Regions from separate parts of the Brevundimonas sp. DS20 genome, predicted to be linked through region 1. Evidence: riboswitches for the same ligand, from Rfam matches in the RefSeq annotation. Region 1 holds a riboswitch; the other holds the start of a gene.
What was found. Region 1 has a riboswitch for glycine ahead of gcvT (glycine cleavage system aminomethyltransferase GcvT). Riboswitches for the same ligand answer to the same signal wherever they lie in the genome.
Positions count from the first base shown of each region.

Region 2: another riboswitch for glycine. It lies ahead of JL11_RS12455 (TonB-dependent receptor domain-containing protein); the one in region 1 lies ahead of gcvT (glycine cleavage system aminomethyltransferase GcvT).

Region 1 is NZ_CP012897.1:2,942,133-2,949,537, reverse strand. It holds gene JL11_RS17760 (acyl-CoA-like ligand-binding transcription factor) at 1-224, shown strand, start outside; gene gcvPB (aminomethyl-transferring glycine dehydrogenase subunit GcvPB) at 252-1,820, opposite strand; gene gcvPA (aminomethyl-transferring glycine dehydrogenase subunit GcvPA) at 1,835-3,181, opposite strand; gene gcvH (glycine cleavage system protein GcvH) at 3,317-3,682, opposite strand; gene gcvT (glycine cleavage system aminomethyltransferase GcvT) at 3,821-4,936, opposite strand; glycine riboswitch at 4,992-5,077, opposite strand; glycine riboswitch at 5,081-5,176, opposite strand; gene JL11_RS14435 (class 1 fructose-bisphosphatase) at 5,334-6,305, shown strand; gene pncA (bifunctional nicotinamidase/pyrazinamidase) at 6,302-6,937, shown strand; gene JL11_RS14425 (adenosine deaminase) at 7,128-7,405, opposite strand, start outside.
Region 2 is NZ_CP012897.1:2,549,816-2,557,220, reverse strand. It holds gene JL11_RS12470 (sensor histidine kinase) at 1-1,000, opposite strand, end outside; gene JL11_RS12465 (response regulator) at 997-1,659, opposite strand; gene JL11_RS12460 (ABC transporter substrate-binding protein) at 1,713-2,804, shown strand; glycine riboswitch at 3,012-3,099, shown strand; gene JL11_RS12455 (TonB-dependent receptor domain-containing protein) at 3,275-5,959, shown strand; gene JL11_RS12450 (S9 family peptidase) at 6,052-7,405, shown strand, end outside.

The DNA.
Region 1 (7,405 bases):
CAAAGTATGAAGGGGTGGAGCGGCTGCTGGCCCAGACGCTGGCCGAGCGGAAGGGATTGGCCCCGGACGACGTCGCCTGTCGCGTCGCGGCGGCGATCGGCGTCAGCATCATGAAACTGGCCGGCGAGGCCTGGCTGGCCCATCCGGACGAAGGGCCTGAACGGTTCGGCCGCGAAGCCTTCGCCGTCCTGAGACGCATGGCGGGCCAGCGTCCGCCGCCCTGATCCAGGACGGCGGACGCCGAGAGCGGCTTAAGCCGCCTGGTTCGAGCCCGCAGGGGCGGTCCAGCGCAGCACCGGCGAGCGGGCGGCGCGGGTTTCGTCCAGACGACGCAGGGGGGCGTGGAAGGGGGCGCCCTTGAAGCGGTCGACGTCGCCGGCCTTGGCCGCCTGGGCCAGCAGGCGCATGGCCTCGATGAAGCGGTCCAGCTCGGCCTTGGACTCGGTCTCGGTCGGCTCGATCAGCATGGCCCCGTGGACGACCAGGGGGAAATACATGGTCATCGGGTGGAAGCCCTCGTCGATCATCGCCTTGGCGAAGTCGAGCGTGGTGACGTCCGTGCCCTTCAGCCATTCGTCGTCGAACAGGGCCTCGTGCATGCAGGGGCCGTCGGGGAAGGCCGCGCTCATCAGGTCCGACAGGCGGGCCTTGATGTAGTTGGCGTTCAGCACCGCATCCTCGGCCACCTGACGCAGGCCGTCGGCGCCGTGGCTCATCATGTAGGAGAGGGCGCGCACATACATGCCCATCTGGCCCTGGAAGGCGCACAGACGGCCGAAGGCCTGGGCTGCCTCGCCTTCTTCCCGTTCGATCAGCGCGTAGCCGTTATCGTCATGCACGACCCAGGGGGCCGGCGCGAAGGGGGCCAGGGCCTGCGACAGCACCACCGGACCCGCGCCCGGCCCGCCGCCGCCGTGCGGCGTCGAGAAGGTCTTGTGCAGATTGATGTGCATCGCATCGACGCCCAGGTCGCCGGGGCGGACACGGCCGACGATGGCGTTGAAGTTGGCGCCGTCGCAGTAGAAATAGGCGCCCGCCTCGTGCGTCAGGCGGCTGATCTCCAGGATGTCGCGCTCGAACAGGCCGCAGGTGTTGGGGTTGGTCACCATGATGGCGGCGACGTCGTCGCCCAGCTTGGCGGCCAGGTCGGCGACGTCCACGCGGCCGTCCTCGGTCTGGGCGACCTCGACGACGGTATAGCCGACGAAGGCGGCGGTGGCCGGGTTGGTGCCGTGGGCGCTGGTGGGCACCAGCACCTTGCGGCGCTTCTCATGCTGGCCCGAGGCCTCGTGCGCGGCGCGGATGGCCATCAGGCCGCACAGTTCGCCGTGCGCTCCCGCTTTCGGAGATAGCGCGACGGCGGGCATGCCGGTCAGGGTCTTCAGCCAATGGGCCAGCGTATCCATCAGCTCCAGCGCGCCCTGAACCGTCGACATCGGCTGCAGGGGGTGGATGTCCGAAAAACCGGCCAGACGCGCCATCTTCTCGTTCAGGCGCGGGTTGTGCTTCATCGTGCACGAGCCCAGCGGATAGATGGCCAGGTCGATGGCGTGGTTCTTCTGCGACAGGCGCACATAGTGGCGCATGGCCTCGGGCTCCGACAGGCCGGGCAGGCCGATCGGATCCTTGCGGACCAGGTCGCCCAGGTCCGACGCATCGGTCTTCGGTTCGAGCAGGTCGACCCCGGTCTTGCCCCAGCCTTCGCCTTCGAAGATCAGCGGCTCGTTCTGCAACAGGCCGCGCCCGCCGGTCAGGGTGGCGGGCTTGGTCTGTACCTGGTTCGGGGCGGTCGGGCGGCCGACGGTGTTCATGGTGCTCATGGTCTTGTCTCCGCTCAGGCCGCCAGCACCTTGGCGAGGGCGGTCGCCAGGAGCTTGATGTCGGCGTCAAGGGTGGTTTCGGTCGCAGCGACCAGCAGGACGTCGTCCATGCCGGCGTCGGGGGCCAGGCGGCTGTAGGGCACGCCGGCCAGGACGTGATGGGCGGCCAACTGATCCACGACCTCGGCCGCGTTCTTGGGCAGGCGCACCGCGAACTCGTTGAAGAAGCGGTCGGTCAGGATTTCGACGCCCGGAACGGCGGCCAGGGCGTCGCGCGTGGCGAGGGCCTTCTCGTGGTTCAGCAGGGCCAGTTTGCGCAGGCCCGTCTCGCCCAGCAGGCTCATGTGGATGGTGAAGGCCAGGGTGCAGAGGCCGGAATTGGTGCAGATATTCGACGTCGCCTTGTCGCGGCGGATGTGCTGTTCCCGCGTCGACAGGGTCAGGACGAAGCCGCGCTCGCCGTCGGCGTCCACCGTCTCGCCGGTCAGGCGGCCGGGCATCTGGCGGATCAGCTTCTCGCGCGTGGCGAACAGGCCGACATAGGGGCCGCCGAAGTTCAGGGCGTTGCCGATCGACTGGCCCTCGGCGGCGACGATGTCGGCGCCCATTTCGCCGGGCGACTTCAGCAGACCCATCGACACCGCCTCCGTGACCACGACGATCAGCAGGGCGCCGGCGGCGTGGGCGGCCTCGGCGATCTTGGTGACATCCGTTGCGGCGCCGAAGACGTTGGGGGTCTGAACGACGACGCAGGCCGTGTCGGGACCGATCTGGTCGATCACGGCGGCCTCGGCGTCGACGGCGGGGGCCAGGACCTGCGTCTCCACGCCGACGGCGTGGACCACGGTCTCGGTCGCCTTGACGTAGTGGGGGTGCACCCCGCCCGAGATCACCGCCTTGTTGCGGCGGGTCACGCGGGTCGCCATCAGCACGCCCTCGGCCATGGCGGTCGAACCGTCATAAAGCGAGGCGTTGGCCACCGGCATGCCGGTCAGGTTCGCGACCTGGGTCTGGAACTCGTACAGATACTGCAGGGTCCCCTGGGCGATTTCCGGCTGATAGGGGGTGTAGCTGGTCAGGAATTCCGACCGCTGGATGATGTGATCCACCGTCGCCGGGACATGGTGTTTGTAGGCCCCTGCGCCGCAGAAGAAGGGGACGGCGCCGGCCGTGGCGTTCTTGGCGGCCATGGCGGACAGGGCGCGCTCGACCTCCAGCTCGCCCGCCACGCGGGGCAGGTCCACGGGGCCGTCCAGACGCGCGGCCTGGGGCACGTCCACGAACAGGTCGTCAATGGATTTGGCGCCGATGGCGGCGAGCATCGCCGTGCGGTCGTCGGGCGTCAGGGGGAGATAACGCATTGCCGGTTTCCTTCACCCGTCATCCTCGGGCTTGACCCGAGGATCGGATGTTGTGCGGCTCGTGCGTCAAAGGCTTCGCACGAGTGGTTGATCCTCCGGCCCTCGGGTCAAGCCCGAGGGTGACGGAGTTTGAAATTAGAGGGTGGCGAGGAAGGCGTCGTAGGCGGCCTGGTCCATCAGGGCGTCCAGTTCGGCAGCGTCCGACACCTTGATCTTGGCGAACCAGCCGTCGCCTTCCGGAGCGGCGTTGACGGTTTCCGGGGCGGTCGACAGGGCGTCATTGGCCTCGACCACCTCGCCCGAGACGGGGGCGTAGACGTCGGAGGCGGCCTTGACGCTCTCGACCACGGCGAAGCTGGCGCCCTTGGCGACGGTCTTGCCGACCTCAGGCACTTCCACGAACACCACGTCGCCCAGGGCGTCGGCGGCGTGTTTGGAGATGCCGACGGTGGCGATGTCGCCGTCCAGGCTGACCCACTCGTGATCCTTGGTGAATTTCATTTCTCTTCTCCATCTCCCACCCCGTCATCCTCGGGCTTGACCCGAGGATCGGAGGCGGATCGTTCTCTGTGTTGATCCCGACGCAATGCGGCGGATAATCCGGCCCTCGGGTCAAGCCCGAGGGTGACGGGGTGAATGTTACGCCTTCGGCTTCCGGTAATAGCGTTGCGCCACGAACGGCATGGCGACGACCTCGGCGGCGGCGGGCTTGCCGCGCACGATGACCTTCAACTCCGTGCCCAGCGCGGCGAAGGCCGGCGGCACGAAGCCCATGGCGATGTTCTTGCCCAGGGTGGGGGAGGGGCCGCCCGAGGTGACCTTGCCGATGACATTGCCGTCTGCGTCGGCGATCTCGGCGCCTTCGCGGGCCGGGGCGCCTTCCTTGACGATCAGGCCGATGCGGACGCGAGACGGGCCATCGGCCAGTTCCTTCAAGATGCGGTCGGCGCCGGTGAAGTCGGCGCGCTCCTTCCTCGACTTGGACAGGGCGAAGGTCAGGGCGCCTTCGACCGGGCTGGTGGTCGGGTCGATGTCGTGGCCGTGCAGCGGCAGGCCGGCCTCCAGGCGCAGGCTGTCGCGGGCGCCAAGGCCGATCGGCTTGACGCGGGCGTCTTCCAGGATGGTGTTCCAGACACGCTCGGCCTGGTCCGCCGGGACCGAAATTTCATAGCCGTCCTCGCCGGTATAGCCCGAACGCGAGACATAGCAGTCGACGCCGAACAGCATCAGCCGGGCGCATTCCATAAAGCCCATTTCCGCCAGGATCGGTTCGTGGGCGGCCATGACCTCGGCGGCTTCCGGCCCCTGGATGGCGATCAGGGCGCGGTCGTCCAGCACCGTCAGCTTGGCGTCGCCTTCCAGGTTCGCCTGCCAGAAGGCGAAATCCTCGTCCTTGTTGCCGGCGTTGACGACGACGAACAGGCCGTCGTGATCCGGGCGGCCGGCCATCAGGTCGTCGATGATCCCGCCGTCCTTGTTCAGAAGCAGCGAATACTTCTGCTTGCCCGCCTTCAGGATTTCATAGTCGCCGGGCACGAACCGCTCGAACTGGGCGGTGGCGTCGGCGCCGGTGATCTTGCACTGGCCCATGTGGGACACGTCGAACAGGCCGGCGTGTTCGCGGGTCCAGCGGTGCTCGGCCAGGACGCCCTCATATTGGACCGGCATGTCATAGCCGCCGAAGCCCACCATCCGGGCCCCCAGGGCGCGGTGCGCGGCGTTCAGGGGCGTGGTCTTCAGGGTCTGATCGGTCATGGTTCAGGCTTTCACGGTCGCGTGTTGTGGCGGAGCTCCGCCGTCCTCGCGCCCCCGCTGTCCTGAAGCCTGAGAGATTCCGGCGACCAAATCATGTCGCCTTGCTCCGTCGGCGCGCCCGTGAAGAGCGGCTTTCCAGCGTCCGTATGCTTCGCGGTCCGTTTGCCTGAGCGTTTCCGGGGCGGTTGCGCCTTCGGCGTCGACCCGCCGAGGCGCGCCGATCTCTCCCGCGAGAGCAATCGACCTAAGCCACCGACTCCGGCCGCAAGTCAAGCGCAGGCGTGTTTTGACGCCGCCTTGTCGCACTTCCTGACGTCCGGCGTCGGCTCGCCCTTGCTCTCCCTGCGTCCGCCCGCCAAGAACGGAGCGTCCCTCTCCGCCGCTCCGGACCGATCCCATGACCGCCGACCGCACCCGCCTCGACGCCCACATCGCCGCCCTGGAGGTTCCGGAAGGGCTGAAGACGGTCCTGACGGTCGCCGCCGCCACCTGCGCCGACATCAGCACTCTGGTCGCCGGCGGCGCCCTGGCCGGGGCCTTGGGCGCCTCGGGCCAGATCAATGTTCAGGACGAGGAGCAGAAGAAGCTCGACGTCATGACCAACGACATGCTGACCGACGCCCTCCTGGCCTGTCCCGCCGTCGCGGGCGTCGCCTCCGAGGAAATGGACGAGGTCCAGCCGGCCTCCCATTCGACCGGCGAATATCTGGCCCTGTTCGATCCGCTGGACGGCTCGTCCAACATCGACATCAACGCCATGGTGGGGACCATCGTCTCGGTGCTGAAGTCCGCGACGCCTTCGCCGACCGAGGCCGACTTCATGCAGCCGGGCCGCAATCAGGTCGCCGCCCTCTACGCCCTGTACGGCCCCCAGACCATGCTGGTCCTGACCACGGGCGCCGGGGTCAAGGGCTTCACCCTGTCGAACGACGGCGACTGGATCCTGACCCACGACGCCATCGCCATTTCGCCGGACACCAAGGAGTTCGCCATCAACATGTCGAACCTGCGCCACTGGGCCGAGCCGGTGCAGCGTTATGTCGACGGCGTGCTGAAGGGCGCGGACGGCCCCCGGGGCAAGAATTTCAACATGCGCTGGGTCGCCGCCATGGTCGCCGATGTCCACCGCATCCTGATGCGCGGCGGTGTCTTCCTGTACCCCTGGGACAAGCGGGAGCCGAACAAGCCCGGCAAGCTGCGCCTGATGTACGAGGGGAATCCCATGGCCTTCCTGGTTGAACAGGCCGGGGGCAAGGCGACGACGGACGGGGTTCAATCGATCCTCGACATCCAGCCCGAGCATCTGCACCAGCGCATCCCCGTCGCCCTGGGCTCGGCCAACGAGATCGACGCCTACGCGAGCGCATGATGAAGATCGGTCCGACGGACGCCCTTCTGGTCATCGACCCACAGAACGACTTCTGCGAGGGCGGTTCTCTGGCGGTCGCGGGCGGGGCGGGGATCATGCCGCTGATCAACCGGCTGGCCGAAGGGTTCGACCGGGTGGTCCTGACCCAGGACTGGCACACGCCGGACCAGATTTCGTTCGCCTCCAACCATCCCGGCGCGGCCCCCTTCACCGAGATCGAGGTCGCCTACGGCCGCCAGATGCTGTGGCCGGACCACTGTATCCAGGGCTCGCCCGGCGCGGACTTCCATCCCGACGCGGCGCCTACGGTGCAAAAAGCCCTGGCCGTGATCCGCAAGGGCTACAACCCGGCGGTCGATTCCTATTCCGGCTTCTTCGAGAACGACCATCGCACCCCGACGGGCCTGGCCGGCCTGCTGCGCGACCTGCGCGTGACCCGCGTCTTCCTGTGCGGGCTGGCCTTCGACTACTGCGTCCGCTTCACCGCCGAGGATGCGGTGCGCGAGGGTTTCCAAGCCGTGGTCATCTCCGACGCCAGCCGCGCCATCGCGCCGCAGACCGAGGCGACGGCCCGGGACAGTTTCCGGGCGATGGGGGTGGCGGAGGTCGGGGCCGAAACCCTCCTCGGCTAAACCCCTCTTTCGTCATCCTCCGGCGAGCTTAGCGAGACCGGGGGACCCAGCGGCGCGCGAGAGCGCGAACCTGTCGCGGGCCAGGTGCTCCCGCATCGTGCGGCGGATGGATTTCGCCTTCGGCGCCGCTGGATCCCCCGGTCCGCGCCGCGAAGACGCGGCTTGCCGGAGGATGACGAAAGAAGAGGCGTCAAACCGCCTTCGCGTACGCCTCTACCTCCGCGACGAACGCCGCCTTCTCCGCCTCGCCCAGGAAAGACCCCTCGAAACTGTTCTTCGCCAGCAGCGTCACCTGTTCCTTCGTCAGCCCGACCGCCGCCGCCAGCCGGCTGTAGTTGTCGTTCACGTACCCGCCGAAATAGGACGGATCGTCCGAGTTCAGGGTGACGTGCAGGCCCCGGCGCAGCATCTCGGGCACGGGGTGGTCCTTCAGGTCGTTCACCACGCACAGTTTCAGGTTCGACAGGG
Region 2 (7,405 bases), 390 kb from region 1:
ACCGGCGCGCCTTAGCCATTTGAAAGGCGCGCCGCGCCGCCCGGCCCAGGTCGGCAGACGACTTGATCCGGGCGCCGTCAGCCCGGGCCGTGGAAAGCAACTGGCCGACGAGCCGGGTCATGCCGGCGACCGCGTCGCGGGAGTCGTCGATCAGACGCCTCTCCCGCACGGTCCAGGTCCTGGGCGCGCCCGCCAGCAGATCGAGATTGGCCGCCACGACCGAAAGCGGGGTGCGCAACTGGTGCGAGGCGTCGGCTGCGAAGCGCTGAACCCCCGACGTCGAGGCCTCAAGCCGCGCCAGGAGATGGTTGAAGGCGGTCAGCACCGGCTGGAATTCGCGGGGCGCCAGGTCGATGTCGGCGGGCGCGAAGTCGGCACGGGGACCGGGGCGGCGCGTCAGGTCGTCGATCAGCCGCTTGAGCGAGTTGAGGCCCCACTTCAAGGCCGGCCAGATCAGAAGCGCGGCCAACAGGACGAGCAGGGTGGGTGGCAGCAGTAGGCTGCGATATAGATCCAACAGGCTGGCGCGTCGCGAGTCCAGGCTCTGAGCCACCGACACGGTGACGGGGGCGGGTCTTCCTGGGATCGTCAGGGTTTGCTGGGCCATGCGAACCGGCACGCCGCGGACGGACAGGTCGGCGAAGATCGGAGCATCCGACGAGGCGTCGGGCAGGCGCGGCAACTCCTCATAGCCTGTGATCAGTCGGCCGCCCTCGCGAACACTGTAGAAGACGGCGTCCCGCTCGGGACCGTCGAGCAGGCCCAGAGTCCAGGGCGCGACATCGACAGTCACCTTGCCGTCGGCGACCGAGACCGTTTCCCGGATGGTCTGCAGCGCCCCCGCCAGGAGGCGGTCGGCCGTCTCCGCCACCACGCGGTGGGCCGTCCAAGCCCCGACCGCCAGCACCACGACGGCGAACAGGGCCAGGGGCGCGACCTGGGCGATCAGCAGACGTGTCACCAGACTGTGGGGGCGGCGCGAGCCGGGCGCCTCGCTCATGGATCGAGACGATAGCCGCGACCGCGGATATTGGTCACGGCGGGGCCGTCAGGCTGCAACTGGCGCCTCAGCCGACCGACATGGATCTCCAGGGCGTTGAGCGAGGGAGCCTCATCCTGCGGAAAGACTTCGGCCGCCAACAACTCCCGATCCACCACCTGGCCAGCGCGCGAGGCCAGAACGCGCAGGGCCGCCCATTCGCGCGGACGGAGCGACAGCTCCCGGTCATTGACCTGGGCCCGGCCGGCGTCCCAGTCGCAGACCAGTGAGCCGACGATCGCGGCGCCCGCCGCCCGACCCTGGCGTCGACGCACGATCGCTCTCAATCGGGCGATCAGTTCCGAAGGGGCGAAGGGTTTGACGAGATAGTCATCAGCGCCGAAATCCAGTCCCGCCACCCGGTCGCCCAGGGCGTCGCGCGCGGTCAGCATGAGGACGGGCGTCTGCGATCCCCGCCGTCTGAAGGCCTTCAGGACCTCGAAACCGTCGATGTCGGGAAGGCCGATGTCCAACACGGCGGCGTCGAACCGCTCCGTCGCTTCCAGATGAAGGGCTTGGTCCCCGCTGTCGGTGGAGCGGAGTTCGAAACCGACCGCCAGAAGGCTGGCCTCGAGCGAATGCTGAAGCGCCTTGTCATCCTCGACGACCAGTATTCTCATGGCGATGCGAAGGAGCGGATCATGAGCGGTACAATAGCGGGAAACCCGCCCCGGTGAAGACGGACCGCCGACATCTGCTTCTCGGACTCGCGGGGGCGGGGGTTTCGGCCTGCGCGGGCGAGCCGGACGGGGTCGCGACGGCGCCCCGCGTCCGATGGCTGGCCAGGCGCGAGGGCGGGCTGCACATCCTCACGAACACTAGCCTGATGGGGCCTGTGCTGGCGGCGTTTCAACGGCGCTGGCCCGAGATCGCGGTGCGGCTCGAGGACATCAACTCGACCCTGATCGCGAACCGAGTCCAGTCCCGCGCCGCCTCCGGACTGGAGGGGCCGGATCTGGTCTGGAGCACAGCGATGGACGTGCAGGTCAAGCTGATCAATGACGGCTACGCCCAAGTTTATCGATCGCCGCATCGGGCGGCCATGCCGGACGGCTCGGTCTGGCGAGACCAGGCGTTCGGTGTGACGGCCGAGCCCGTCGTCTTCGCCTATAATCGCAGGCGGTTGCCGTCGGAGATCGTGCCGCGCAGCCACGCCCAACTGCTCGAACGGCTGTCTACCGACGCGGACCGGTTTTTCCGCCGGGTCACCCTGTATGACGCCGAACGCAGCGGGGTGGCGCTTCTGCAACTGTCGGCCGACATCCAGATCTATCCCGACGCTTGGGCCCTGATGACTGCCCTGGGGTCTACTCATCCGCGTGCCGATACGTCCGGCCAAAGGATGATGGGCCAACTGGCTGAGGGCCGCATGGCCTTCGCCTACAATATGAACCAGTCTTACGGGGCGTCGTGGGTCGCCCGGGCGCCCGATATCGGCCTGGTTACGCCAGAGGACTATCATCTGTCCGTCTCGCGCGTGGCCTTCATACCCCGCAACGCGGCCCACCCCAACGCCGCCCGGCTTTTTCTGGATTTTCTTTTATCGCGTGAAGGGCAGAGGATCATCGCCGGCCTGGGGGTCCGCCCGGCTCGCGACGACATTCTTACCGAGCGTCGCACCTCTATCCCCGGCGCTCGGCCGGTCCGTGTGGGACCGGCCTTGCTCGCCAATCTTGATCAGGCGCGTCGCGAGGGGCTTCTGCAGCGTTGGCGGGCCGCCATGCAGGCGGCGGAACGGGCGCCGGACGACCCTAGGGCGCCCTAAGGCTTTCCTGTGGATAAGTCTCTTTCTTCTGAAGGCGGTGTTTCTGTCACCTCGCTTTCACCGATCCTGCGGTGACCGAGAGTCGCTCGGCGACAAACGACTGACGCGCTTCAAAAGCGGCATGTAATTGCATGAATGTGAAAATAGAAGCATTAGCCTTGCGAGGCGTGCCGATTTGACAGGCATTCGTTGGTCGATCTTACTCGCTTCAGCAAGGCGGGAGAGATCGGTTCCCGCCGACGCCGAAGGCGCAACCGCCCCGGAAACGCTCAGGCAAACGGACCGTCTTGCTGAAGGAACGCTGGAGAGAAGGTCGAATCCGGGGGATGCGGCCTCGCCGAAGGAGAAAGGGTCGGCGAACGGCCCGAAACTCTCAGGCCCAATGACAGCGGGGGCGAACAGGCGCCGCAGAGCGCCGGTCGCATTGGGCAACCCTGGGGAGGGGCGTCGTCGCCATGAGGAATCTCGCTTTGTCTCGTCTTAATCGCAACCTGACCTATTATTGCAGCGCCATCGCGCTGATGGCCTGCGCCACCTCTGTCCATGCCCAGGAGGCGGGCGCCCCAGAGGATGCGGCCTCGGTCGATGACATCGTCGTCACCGCCTCGCGGATCGACCGCGCCGGCTTCGAGGCGCCGACGCCGACCATCCATCTTTCCGCCGAGGATCTGTCGGTCGGCGCGCGGCCGAATATCGCCGCCGCCCTCAACGACATGCCTCAATTCCGCGCCACCACATCGGCCCAGACGACCGGCACCAACACCGGTGCGGGCAATGCGCCGGTCGATCTGCGCGGCCTGGGCATCAACCGGACCTTGGTCCTGATCGATGGGCGTCGCGTGTCCAGCGAGAACGATCTGAACGCCGTGCCGTCGGTGCTGGTCAAGAGCGTCGACGTGGTTACGGGCGGCGCATCGGCCGCCTGGGGCTCAGGCGCCGTCGCCGGCGTCGTGAACATCGGCATTGATCGCTATTTCACCGGCGGCAAGCTGGGCGCCGAATACGGCGTGTCCTCCTACGACGACGCTGAGCAGGAACGGTTCGAAGGCGCCTGGGGCGCGGACTTCGCCGACGGGCGCGGCCACTTCGTCATCGGCGGCGAATACCTCGACAACGAAGGCGTCATCCCCAAGGCTTCACGCCCGAATATCGGCCGATGGGCGACGGTCAACGGCGCCTTGCAGCCCGACGTCGGTTTCGCCAACGCCGCTTACGGCGGTCTGATCCTGTCGGGCGTGAACCGCGGTAAGGTGTTTAACCCGGACGGCACGCTTCGGCCTTTCGATTACGGCACAGTCAGCGGGACCAACTCGATCGGCGGCGAAGGTCCGTCCAATGACGATCTCAGCCCCCTGGTCACGCCGCAGCGCCGCTACACCGGCCTGGCCAGCGCCGTCTATGAGATCAATGACAAGCTGCGGGTCACTGCTGACGTCCGTCACTCGCGGATGTGGAACGACTATGTCTGGTTCGGCGATCACGATCGCGGCGACCTGACCATCAGCATCGACAACGCCTTCTTGTCATCCACGATCAAGCAGCAGATGGCGGCCGCTGGCCAGACGTCCTTCACCTTCGGACGTTTCAACTCCGATCTGTCCTATTCCACGATCGATTTCGAGCGCGTCACCACCCAGGCCACTCTGGCCGTGGACGGCGAGTTCGGCGACAGCTGGCGCTGGGGCGCCTACTACAGCCACGGCGAGTTTGAGAATAATATCGATACGCCCGGTTTCCTGCTGAAGACCGAATTCGCCAATGCGGTCGATTCCGTAATCGATCCCGTGAGCGGTCGAGCCGTCTGCCGCGTGACCCTGACCAATCCCAACTCGGGCTGCGTGCCGATCAATCTCTTTGGCCTGGGCGCGCCGTCTCAGGAAGCCATCGATTATGTCACCGGCACGCCTCAGCAGCGGGCCACCACCAAGCTGGACGTCGCCGGCGTCAGCCTGCGTGGCGAGCCCTTCAGCCTGCCGGCCGGCGACGTGTCGATCGCCGTCGGCCTGGAAGCCCGCAAGGAGCAGACCGATCAGCGCATTGGCGAGCTGGACGCGGCCAAGGCCTTCAAGACGTTCAGCTTCTCGGCCATGTCCGGCGAGTTCAGCGTGAAGGAGGCCTTCGCCGAAGTCCTGGTCCCGATCGTCAAGGATCTGCCGATCCTGAACGACCTGCAGTTCAATGCTGCAGCTCGCATCTCGGACTACGACACCACGGGCTCGATCTGGTCTTGGAAGGTTGGCGCCACCAACGAGTTCTTCCCCGGCTTCCGCGGCCGTGTGACTCAGTCGCGCGATATCCGTTCGGCCAATCTTTCGGAGCTGTTCACCACCACCACCACCGGCTGGAACAACATCAATGACCCGGCCAAGAACGGGGCTTTAGTTTATACGCTGAACAACGGCGGCGGTAATCCCAACCTCCGCCCGGAGACCGCCGATACACTGACCCTGGGCGTCACCTATTCGCCGCCTTCGATCCCAGGCCTGAACCTGTCGCTGGATTATTACGACATCAAGATCGACGACGTGATAACGACGATTGCGCCGCAGGATCTGGTCAACCGCTGCTACAACGGCAACCTCGACCTCTGCTCCAAGGTCGAGCGCGACTCGGCGGGCAATCTGGTCCGCACCATGTCCACCTATGTGAACCTGGCCGAGTACCACACGGACGGGATCGACGCCGAGGCCTCCTACGCCTCCGACGCCGACCTCTGGGTTCCGGGCGCGACGGGCCGGGTGATGATGCGCTTGGTCGGCACCTGGGTGAACAGCCTGACCACGGACGACGGCGTGACCAAGATCGAATATGTCGAATCCCAGGGCTATTCTTTCGGCCTGGGCGTACCCAAGCTGCGGGTCAACGCCAGCCTCGGCTGGAAGGGCGAGGTGTTCGGCGCGAACCTGCGCGCGCGCTACATCTCGGCGGGCGACTACAACAGCACCGTCGCCATCTCGAACAACCACATCGACGCCTTCACCTATGTCGATCTAGGGCTGACGGCCGACCTGGCGCACTACGGCGCAAACGGGGTCGAGCTGTACGCCAATGCGACCAACCTGTTCGACAAGGACCCGCCGGTCGGGTCGCTCTATTCGCCGTATTACGACGTCATCGGTCGGTACGTCACGGTTGGCGCGCGGTACCGCTTCTAGTTCTGGTTCTGCGCTCCGGATCGCCGGCCCCGCTCCTCCATTGGGCCGGCGATCTCACCTTCTGCTCCTCCATTTTTCACACGGTCTGTGTCATGATTTCCCGTCTGCCGATGGCTCTCCTGCTCGCCCTGAGCGTCGCTCCTGCGGCCCTGGCCGAGGCGCCCAAGCCCGCCGCCATCGTCGCCGACGGCCTTCCCGCCGTGCCCGACGACCTGGTCGCGGCGAGCCAGCCCTATCTTCAGACGCGCCGTGCGACCTTCCTGGGCTGGAACGCCGCCGATCAGTCGATGCTGATCAAGACCCGGTTCGGCGCCACGGATCAGCTTCACGTCGTCGCCGCTCCTGACGGCGCCCGGACCCAGATCAGTTTCGAGGCCGAGCCGATCCTGGCCGGCGCCCTGTCGCCGAACGGTCAGACCCTTCTTGTCCAGAAGGACAATGGGGGCGACGAATTCTATCAACTCTACACCCTGGCCGCCGGTCGGTTGAGCTTGATTACGGACGGCAAGAGCCGCAACTGGTTCGGCGCCTGGAGTCGGGACGGCAAGCGGGTCGGCTACGCCTCATCGCGTCGCAACGGCGCGGACATGGACCTCTATGTGGTCGATCCCTCCGACCCCTCGACCGACCGTCTGGTGGCCCAGGTGTCCGGCGGCGGCTGGAACATCGCCGACTTCTCCAGGGACGGGACCAAGGCCCTGGTCCTGAACCGGATGTCGATCAATAGGGCCGTTGTCTATGAGCTGGACCTCGCCTCGGGCCGGATGACGCCGCTGACCGACCCCGTCGCGCAGGTCTCCTATGTCGATCCTCAGTACGGGCCCGACGGCGCCGTCTGGGCGACCTCGAACAAGGATTCCGACTTCCTGCGTCTGGGGCGGATCGAGCGGAACGGCTTTGTGCCGGTCAGCACTGAAGCCCGCTGGGACATCAGCGACTACGCCGTCGCTCCGGACGGCGACTTCATCGCCTATGCGGTCAACGAGGCTGGGATATCGCGGCTGAAGGTTATGGATGTCGCGACCGGCGCCGTCCGGGTCGTCACAGGTCTGCCGGAAGGCGTCATCCCCTACAGCATCGGCCCGGCCATCGACATCGCCCCCTGGGGCGCGATCGGCCTCAGCCTGTCGTCCGCGCGCGTCTCCGGCGACGCCTTCTCCGTCGATCCGACCACCCTGGCCGTCACCCAATGGACCTATAGCGAGACGGGCGGTCTGGACCCTGCCGTCAACGTCGAGCCGCAACTGGTCGAGGTGAGGAGCTTCGACGGCGAGACGGTGTCCGGCTTCCTCTACCGGCCCGACCCCGCCAAATTCCCCGGCAAGCGGCCGCTGATTGTCGATATTCACGGCGGTCCTGAAGGCCAGACGCGCCCCGATTTCCTGGGCGCGCAGAACTATCTGCTGAACGAGATGGGCGTGGCCCTTTTTTTCCCGAACGTGCGCG